2 regions of the Pantoea sp. E2023-21 genome follow, and region 1 is predicted to be linked to the other one. Evidence: riboswitches for the same ligand, from Rfam matches in the RefSeq annotation. Region 1 holds a riboswitch; the other holds the start of a gene.
The links. A riboswitch is a leader RNA that binds a small molecule or an ion and turns the genes downstream of it on or off. The one in region 1 is predicted to bind thiamine pyrophosphate.
Positions count from the first base shown of each region.

Region 1 (4,838 bases):
GTTAGAGCGCCATTCATTGCTGAATGCCTCCCGCTCTTCCATTGCCGGGCAGTATGCCTCTAATATGAGGCAGGAAAAACTGAGCGATTCTGAGAAGGAGTTCCCCTTTTATGTCCTCTGCACGTCTGCAACAGCAATTCATCCGCTTATGGCAAAGCTGCCAGGGCCAGGATCAGGAAACGACCTTGAACGCGTTGGCCGAACGGCTGCATTGCTCGCGTCGGCATATGCGTAACCTGCTCAACGCCATGCAAGGTGAAGGCTGGCTGATTTGGCAAGCGGAAGCGGGACGTGGCAAGCGCTCAATGCTGAGTTTCTGCTACACCGGCTTGGCACTCCAGCAACAGCGTGCCGAGGATCTGCTGGAGCAGGATCGTATCGATCAGCTAGTACAGTTAGTGGGCGATAAAAATCAGGTGCGCCAGATGATCGCGGCACATTTAGGCCGTAGCTTTCGGCAAGGCAAACACATCCTGCGCGTGCTTTATTATCGTCCGCTGCCTAATCTACTGCCCGGTTCGCCGCTGCGCCGTTCAGAAACCCATCTGGCGAGGCAAATTTTCAACGGTCTGATGCGTATAAATGAGGAAAAGGGGGAAATCGAGCCCGATATTGCGCATCACTGGCAGCAAACCTCACCGCTGCACTGGCGCTTCTTTCTACGCCCGGCGATTCGTTTTCACCATGGCCGTGAACTGGAGATTGACGATGTCATTGCCTCACTGGAACGCGTGCGCAGCCAGCCGCTGTTTTCACATATCGAAAAGCTGCATTCGCCCGCGCCCTGGACGCTGGATATCCATCTTAGTCAGCCCGACGATTGGTTACCATGGCTGCTGGCAAGCGTCAGCGCGATGATCCTACCGCGCGAATGGCCGACCCTACGTCAGTTTTCTCGCCAGCCGATTGGCACCGGGCCTTACAGCGTGGAGCGTAATCAGCAGACACAGCTGAGAATTGCCGCCTTTGATGACTATTTTGGCTATCGCGCGCTGATTGATGATGTGTCGATTTGGGTGCTACCCGAGATCAGCGATGAACTGGTGTATGCCGGGGTAAAACTGCAGGGCGAAACCGCGGATGAAAAATCGGAAGAGAGTCGACTGGAAGAAGGCTGTTATTTTCTGCTGTTCGATCAGCGTTCTGCCTTGGGCCGCGACGCGCATTTCCGCCGCTGGGTGAGCTATCTGTTCAACCCCATCGCCTTATTAAATCATGCTGGCGTTGGCTATCAGCGTTACTGGTTCCCGGCCTATGGCCTGCTGCCGCGCTGGCACCATCGCCGCGATCTCACACCTGCCGACAAACCGGCAGGATTAACCCAACTAACGCTGAGTTGGTATAGCCATCACGTCGAGCATGAAGGCATCGCCAACGCGTTGCGCCCGCTGCTGGCACAGCACGGTGTGGAGTTAATCACGCGGGAGGTGAGCTACGAAGTGTGGTTTGAAGGCAAAAGCGAAAGTGACATTTGGCTAGGCAGCGTCAACTTTACCCTGCCGCTTGAGTACGCGCTATTCGCCCAACTGTTCGAGCTACCGCTGATGCATCACTGCATCCCGATTGACTGGCAAGGCGATGCGGCGCGCTGGCGGCAGAAAGATTTACCCCTTGCTGAATGGAGCAAACAATTGATCGACAGCGACTATCTGCACCCTCTTTTTCATCATTGGCTGCTGCTGGAAGGTCAACGCAGTATGCGGGGCGTGCGACTGAATACACTCGGCTGGTTTGATTTCAAATCGGCCTGGTTTGCACCGCCGGAGCTGTAAATAGGTGACCATAAATGGCGACCCTACGTTTAAAGAACGCGGTTTCGTAGGGTACGCATTCATGCACACCGAGCAGAATGGAACAAGACTTCCGGCCCATGATCCTTTCACGCTGTCCTATAAATGACTAGAATGAGCCGTTCTCAACGGGGTGCCTTGATGTCAGGGCTGAGAGAAACCCGTCGAACCTGATCCGGCTAATACCGGCGTAGGGATTTGAGATGTATCACTCCTCAGATCCTTTGCGACTCAACTTATCTTCTCCTCAAGGAGCGCAAAGTGTTAAACAAAGTTCTGCCTGTGTTGCTGCTGGTTGCTGTACCGGCTTTCGCAGCCAAACCGATTCTGACCGTTTACACCTACGATTCATTCTCTGCCGATTGGGGTCCCGGCCCGGCGGTGAAAAAAGCCTTCGAAGCGCAGTGCGACTGCGAGCTGAAGTACGTGGCGCTGGAAGATGGCGTGTCACTGCTCAATCGCGTGCGCATGGAAGGCAAAAACAGCAAAGCCGATGTGGTGCTGGGACTGGATAACAATCTGGTGCAGGCGGCAGAGAAAACCGGCCTGTTTGCTAAAAGCAGCGTCGATACACACGCTTTGCAGCTGCCGGATGGCTGGCATAACGACACCTTCATCCCGTTCGACTATGGCTACTTTGCCTTCGTCTACGATAAAAACAAGCTGAAGAATCCGCCCAAAAGCCTAAAAGAACTGGTCGAAAGCCCGGAAAAATGGCGCGTGATCTATGAAGATCCACGTACCAGCACGCCGGGCCTTGGCCTGTTGCTGTGGATGCAGAAAGTCTATGGCGAGAACGCGCCTGACGCATGGCAGAAGCTGGCACAAAAAACCGTTACCGTCACCAAAGGCTGGAGCGAAGCTTACGGCCTGTTCCTGAAAGGCGAAGGCGATCTGGTGTTGAGTTACACCACGTCTCCGGCTTATCACATCATCGAAGAGAAGAAAGAGAACTACGCCGCGGCCGAATTCAGCGAAGGCCACTATTTGCAGGTGGAAGTTGCCGCACAACTCGCCAGCAGTAAACAGCCCAAGCTGGCGCAGCAGTTCATGCAGTTTATGGTTTCTCCTGCCTTCCAGCAGACCATTCCCACCGGCAACTGGATGTATCCCGTCATCAAAAGCGATCTCCCTGCCGGTTATCAAGCGCTACAGGTGCCCGCTAAAGCGTTGCAATTCACGCCAGCCGACGTGGCCAACCATCGCGCCGCATGGATCAGCGCATGGCAACGCGCCGTTAGCCGCTAATGCCAGGTTGGTTAATTCCCGGTTCGCTCACCGCGCTATTGCTGTGCGCGGTAGCGCTGCTGGCGTTTGGCGCCTTGGTGATGGTTGCACCGGCCACCGACTGGCGCGCGCTGCTCGACGACAGCTATCTGCATCATGTGCTGCTGTTCTCGTTTGAGCAGGCGTTGCTCTCAGCGCTGCTGTCGGTGCTGCCCGCGATTCTGCTGGCACGCGCGCTCTATCGTCGCCGTTTCCCTGGCCGCAATCTGTTGCTGCGCCTGTGCGCCATGACGCTGGTGCTACCGGTGCTGGTGGCGGTGTTTGGCTTGCTTAGCGTTTACGGTCGCAGCGGCTGGCTGGCGCAACTGTGCGCGGCCCTCGGCTTTGACTACCACTTTTCGCCGTACGGCCTGCAGGGCATTCTACTGGCGCACGTCTTCTTTAACCTGCCGCTGGCGACGCGCCTGCTGTTGCAAGCGCTGGAGAGCATTCCCGGCGAGCAGCGGCAAGTCGCCGCCCAACTTGGCCTGCGCGGCTGGAATCTATTTCGTTTGCTGGAGTGGCCGTGGCTACGCCGTCAGATTTTGCCCACAGCGGCGCTGATCTTTATGCTCTGTTTCGCCAGCTTCGCCACGGTGCTGGCGTTGGGCGGCGGTCCGCAGGCCACCACGCTGGAACTGGCAATCTATCAGGCGCTGAATTTCGATTACGATCCAGGTCGCGCGGCGCTACTGGCATTGTTACAGCTCGGCTGCTGCTTGCTACTGGTATTGCTGAGCCAGCGCTTTAGCAAAGCCATTCCCACTGGCAGCCAAAGCATTCGTGGCTGGCGCGATCCGCAGGATTCATGGCATGCGCGCGTTGCCGATACTGTATTGATTAGCCTGGCGCTGCTGCTGCTATTACCACCGCTGGCGGCGGTGGTGGTGGATGGTTTGCGCGGCGGCGTCGCCGGTGCGCTACAACAAGCGGCGCTCTGGCAAGCCACCTTTACCTCGCTGCGTATCGCCGTGGGTGCCGGGGTGCTCTGTGTGGTGCTGACCATGATGCTGCTCTGGAGCAGTCGCGAACTGCGTCAGCGGCAGAATATGATCGCCGCGCAGGCGATGGAGATGAGCGGCATGCTGATTCTGGCGATGCCGGGCATCGTGCTAGCGAGCGGTTTCTTCCTGCTGTTCAACGCCACCATCGGGCTGCCACAGCGCGCCGATGGCTTGGTGATCTTCACCAACGCATTGATTGCCATTCCCTATGCCATGAAAGTGCTGGAGAATCCGATGCGTGATATCAGCGCCCGATACAGCCAGCTGTGTTCCTCACTCGGCATCGCGGGTTTCAACCGCTTGCGACTGATTGAACTGCGCGCGCTGAAACGCCCACTTGCTCAAGCGCTGGCGTTTGCCTGCGTATTGTCGATCGGTGATTTCGGCGTTGTCGCGCTGTTTGGCAGCGCCGATTTCCGCACGCTGCCTTTCTATCTGTTCCAGCAGATTGGCGCCTATCGCGGCGCGGACGGTGCCGTCACCGCGCTGCTGCTACTGTTACTCTGCTTGCTCCTCTTTACGCTGATGGAAAAATTACCGGGCCGCCATGCTGACACTGAATAACCTCACTTACCTTTATCAGCATCTGCCGATGCGCTTCAGTTTTACGGCGCAGGCGGGTGAACGTCTGGCGATCCTCGGCCCCAGCGGCGCAGGCAAAAGCACCTTGCTGAGCCTGATTGGCGGCTTTTTGCCGATCAATCAAGGCGCGCTGGTGATGAACGGCGTGGATCATACGCACAGCGTGCCATCAGCGCGGCCGGTGTCGATGCTGTTT
Region 1 is NZ_CP195344.1:3,952,096-3,956,933, reverse strand. It holds gene sgrR (HTH-type transcriptional regulator SgrR) at 111-1,772, shown strand; TPP riboswitch at 1,910-2,005, shown strand; gene thiB (thiamine ABC transporter substrate binding subunit) at 2,052-3,038, shown strand; gene thiP (thiamine/thiamine pyrophosphate ABC transporter permease ThiP) at 3,038-4,624, shown strand; gene thiQ (thiamine ABC transporter ATP-binding protein ThiQ) at 4,608-4,838, shown strand, end outside.

Region 2 (4,838 bases), 1.9 Mb from region 1:
CTCACTATGCTCGACACCAATTTAAAAACCCAACTCAAGGCTTACCTTGAGAAACTAACGAAACCGGTTGAGTTGATTGCCACATTGGATGATGGCGCTAAATCCACAGAGATTCGCACTCTGCTGGCCGATATCGCGAGCTTGTCAGAAAAAGTCAGCTTCCGTGAAGAGAACGATCGTCCGGTTCGTAAACCCTCTTTCCTGATCACCAACCCAGGCCGTAACAGTGGGCCGCGCTTTGCCGGTTCGCCAATGGGTCACGAATTTACTTCACTGGTTTTAGCCTTGCTGCAAACCGGTGGACATCCTTCGAAAGAAGCGCAAAGCCTGCTGGATCAGGTTGTGGCGCTGGAAGGCGACTTCCACTTCGAAACGTATTACTCACTGTCGTGCCACAACTGTCCTGACGTGGTACAGGCGCTGAACCTGATGGCGGTGCTGAACCCGCGTATCAGCCATACCGCGATTGACGGCGGTATGTTCCAGAACGAAATCACCGAGCGCAACGTGATGGGCGTGCCGGCCGTGTTCCTGAACGGTAAAGAGTTCGGGCAGGGTCGTCTGAGCCTGGCGGAAATCGTCGGTAAAGTAGACACCAATGCCGATAAGCGCGCGGCGGAAGAGCTGAATAAGCGTGATGCCTACGAAGTGCTGATCGTCGGCAGCGGCCCGGCGGGCGCAGCAGCGGCCATCTACTCGGCACGTAAAGGTATTCGTACTGGCCTGATGGGCGAGCGTTTCGGTGGCCAGGTGTTGGATACCGTAGATATCGAAAACTATATCTCTGTGCCGAAAACGGAAGGCGCTAAGCTCGCCGGTTCTCTGCGTGCCCACGTTGATGATTACGACGTGGATGTGATTGATACCCAGAGCGCCATCAAGCTGATTCCAGCGGTGAAAGAGGGCGGTCTGCACGCGATTGAAACGGCATCTGGCGCAGTATTGAAATCTCGCAGCATCATCATTGCCACCGGCGCACGCTGGCGCAATATGGGCGTGCCGGGTGAAGAGCAGTATCGCACCAAGGGCGTGACTTACTGCCCACACTGCGACGGTCCGCTGTTTAAAGGCAAACGCACCGCGGTCATTGGCGGCGGTAACTCTGGCGTGGAAGCGGCTATCGATTTGGCAGGCATTGTTGAGCACGTTACGCTGCTGGAATTTGCCAGCGAAATGCGCGCCGACAAAGTGCTACAAGACAAACTGCGCAGCCTGAAAAACGTCGATGTGATTCTGAATGCACAGACCACCGAAGTGAAAGGCGACGGCAGCAAAGTCACCAGCCTGACGTACATCGACCGTAATAACCAGACCAGCCACGAAATCGCGCTGAGCGGTATCTTCGTGCAGATTGGTTTGTTGCCAAATACCACCTGGCTGGAAGGTGCGGTTGAGCGCACCAAAATGGGCGAAATCATCATTGATGCCAAGTGTGAAACCAGCCTGAAAGGCGTGTTCGCGGCCGGCGACTGCACCACGGTGCCGTACAAGCAGATCATCATCGCCAGCGGTGAAGGCGCGAAAGCCTCACTCAGCGCCTTTGATTATTTGATTCGTACCAAACCGGCTGAATAAGTTTTTGCGATAGCCACGCAACAGCCCTGCAATCTGTGTTGCAGGGCTTTTTTTATATATGGATGTTGCTAACCCAACCAGCGTTTTGCTTCGGCATCACTGATATCGCGGTAATACACCTTGTTCAGATATTCGCCGCATCGTTTACAACGCGCTTCAATGTGAGTGGAAAAATAAGTTCTGCCGGTGGGAGAAATCGCGCCCTTGCGGGATATTTGGATGTTGTGCCATTTATGCGCATGTGGAATAAAGCTGAAGAATTTTAATTTCATTATCGCTACCGGAATCGAGTGGGCGGGGTTTCTCTTCAAATCCGGAGGGCTATTAGGCCGTTTTTTGCGCAAAATGAGCTTGATATTTATCAAGTTGAAATGAGTCTTGTCTCAAATGATTGGTTTTTAATTGGCACTCAACAGCGCCACTTTCATCACATCGGCTGATTTACAAGCTTCAACGCTGCCATTATCCTGTCTGCGGCATGAAGCAACACCTGCATGCTATGACTCGGGGTGCCCCTGTAAACAGGGCTGAGATACACCCGCTGACCTGATCTGGATAATGCCAGCGTAGGGAAGTCAGATGCCTGACCGCATTCGCCTTCTTGATCGCCGGTTGGGAGCCTTATGAAAAAGCCTGACCTTCTTTCCCCTGCGCAACTCGCGCACTCACTGCAACTGCTGCGTCAGCAAGCGCCACTGGTGCACTGCATGACGAATGACGTGGTGCAAACCTTTACTGCCAATGTGCTGCTGGCGCTGCAAGCCTCGCCTGCGATGGTGATCGATCCTGAAGAGGCGGCACAATTTGCGGGTTTTGCCGATGCGTTATTGATTAACGTCGGCACGCTAACGCGCAATCGTCGTGATGCCATGTTAGCGGCGGTGCAAGCCGCGCAAAGCGCAGGCACGCCGTGGACGCTGGATCCGGTGGCGGTCGGCGCATTAACGCTGCGCACCGCCTTCTGCCAACAGTTGCTGAGCCTGCAACCGGCGGCGATTCGCGGTAATGCTTCAGAAATTCTCGCCCTGGCGAACCAGGCAAGCGGCGGACGCGGTGTGGACAGCCTGCATCAGGCGGATGCTGCGCTAAGTGCGGCCCAGCAACTGGCAGGTGATTACCAAACCGTTGTAGCGGTTACCGGTGAAGTCGATTACGTCACTGACGGTGTGCAAACGCTGGCCATTCCCGGTGGCAGTCCGCTGATGACGCGCGTGGTGGGCACAGGTTGCGCGCTGTCGGCGGTGGTTGCCGCCTTTAGCAGCTTACCGGGCGATCGCCTGCAACATGTCGCTGCGGCCTGCCGCGTGATGTCGCTGGCCGGTGAGCTGGCCGCGCGTAAAGTCGAAGGGCCGGGCAGTTTTGTCGCCGCGTTCCTTGATACGTTGTGGACGCTGGAGGTGAATGCATGAAACGCATCAACGCGTTAACCATTGCTGGCACCGATCCGAGCGGCGGCGCGGGTATTCAGGCCGACCTCAAAGCCTTTTCCGCGCTGGGCGCTTATGGCACCAGCGTTATCACTGCGCTGGTGGCACAAAACACCTGCGGCGTGCGGTCGGTCTATCGCATCGAACCTGATTTCGTTGGCGCACAACTCGATTCGGTGCTGGATGATGTGCGCATCGATGCCGCTAAGATTGGCATGCTGTCAGAAACCGCGATTGTCGAAGTGGTGGCCGAGCGGCTAAAACGGGCCCGTTTGCCGTTTGTGGTGCTGGATACGGTGATGATCGCCAAAAGCGGCGATGCGCTGCTGTCGCCGGATGCGGTAGCCAGCGTGCGCGAATTGCTGCTGCCGCAGGTGTCGCTGATCACGCCAAATCTGCCGGAAGCCGCCGCGCTGTTGGGACGCGTGATGGCGCAGGATGAGAAAACCATGTTGCAGCAGGGCGATGCACTGCTCGATCTTGGCTGTGAAGCGGTGCTGATGAAGGGCGGACATCTTAGCGATGCCGAAAGCCCGGATTGGCTGATTACCCGCGACGGACGTCAGCGCTTTACCGCGCCACGTGTTAACACGCGTCACACGCATGGTACGGGGTGTTCGCTGTCGGCGGCGCTGGCCGCATTGCGTCCGCGTCATGATGATTGGGTGACGACGGTGGCAGAAGCCAAAGCCTGGCTGCAGCAAGCGCTGCTGCACGCCGATTCGCTGGAAGTAGGAAAAGGCATTGGGCCGGTGCACCATTTCCATCAGTGGTGGTAGGGCGTAACGCCAGATTGCCGCTTTTTCATTGCGCATCCGTCTGAAAAATGGAGTCAGCAATTTGCCTGCCTGGTGCATTCCGGTCCAGGCTGTTGGGGGCGAATCGGCAACGGCCGGTTCCAATCCAGCCATTTATCAGGAGCGAACATGACGGACATCGTACAGTTATTGGGCAAAGAAGCGGACAGCCTTCTTCAACATCGCTGCATGACTCTTCCAGCGGATAGCCTCTATTTACCCGGCGCGGATTATGTCGATCGCGTCATGATCGACAACAATCGCTCTCCCACCGTATTACGCAATATGCAAACGCTGTACAACACCGGACGTCTGGCGGGCACCGGCTATTTATCGATTCTGCCGGTCGATCAGGGCGTTGAGCACTCAGCGGGCGCCTCCTTTGCCGCCAATCCGGCCTATTTCGATCCGAAGAATATTGTTGAGCTGGCGATTGAAGCCGGCTGTAACTGCGTGGCATCCACCTATGGCGTGCTGGCCTCGGTGGCACGCCGCTATGCGCATCGCATTCCGTTTATGGTGAAGCTAAACCATAACGAAACCCTGAGTTATCCCACCCAATACGATCAGACGTTGTATGCCAGCGTTGAGCAGGCGTTCAATCTGGGCGCGGTGGCGGTTGGCGCAACGATCTACTTCGGTTCTGAACAATCGCGTCGGCAGATCGAAGAGATCTCGGCAGCCTTTGAACGTGCGCATGAGCTGGGCATGGTGACGGTATTGTGGGCTTATCTGCGTAATGATGCTTTCAAGAAAGAGGGCGTTGATTATCACGCCAGCGCCGATTTAACCGGCCAGGCCAACCATCTGGCGGCCACCATCGGAGCGGATATCGTTAAGCAGAAGATGGCGGAAAATAACGGTGGCTATAACGCGGTGAAATTTGGTCATACCGATGAACGCGTGTATAGCAAACTGACCACAGAAAACCCGATTGATTTGGTGCGTTACCAGTTGGCGAACTGCTATATGGGACGTGCGGGATTGATTAACTCTGGCGGTGCATCGGCCGGAGAAACCGATATCGCGGAGTCGGTGC
Region 2 is NZ_CP195344.1:1,798,609-1,803,446, reverse strand. It holds gene ahpF (alkyl hydroperoxide reductase subunit F) at 7-1,575, shown strand; gene ACRQ84_RS08535 (hypothetical protein) at 1,644-1,847, opposite strand; TPP riboswitch at 2,071-2,165, shown strand; gene thiM (hydroxyethylthiazole kinase) at 2,199-2,984, shown strand; gene thiD (bifunctional hydroxymethylpyrimidine kinase/phosphomethylpyrimidine kinase) at 2,981-3,781, shown strand; gene fbaB (class I fructose-bisphosphate aldolase) at 3,929-4,838, shown strand, end outside.
Region 2: another riboswitch for thiamine pyrophosphate. It lies ahead of thiM (hydroxyethylthiazole kinase); the one in region 1 lies ahead of thiB (thiamine ABC transporter substrate binding subunit).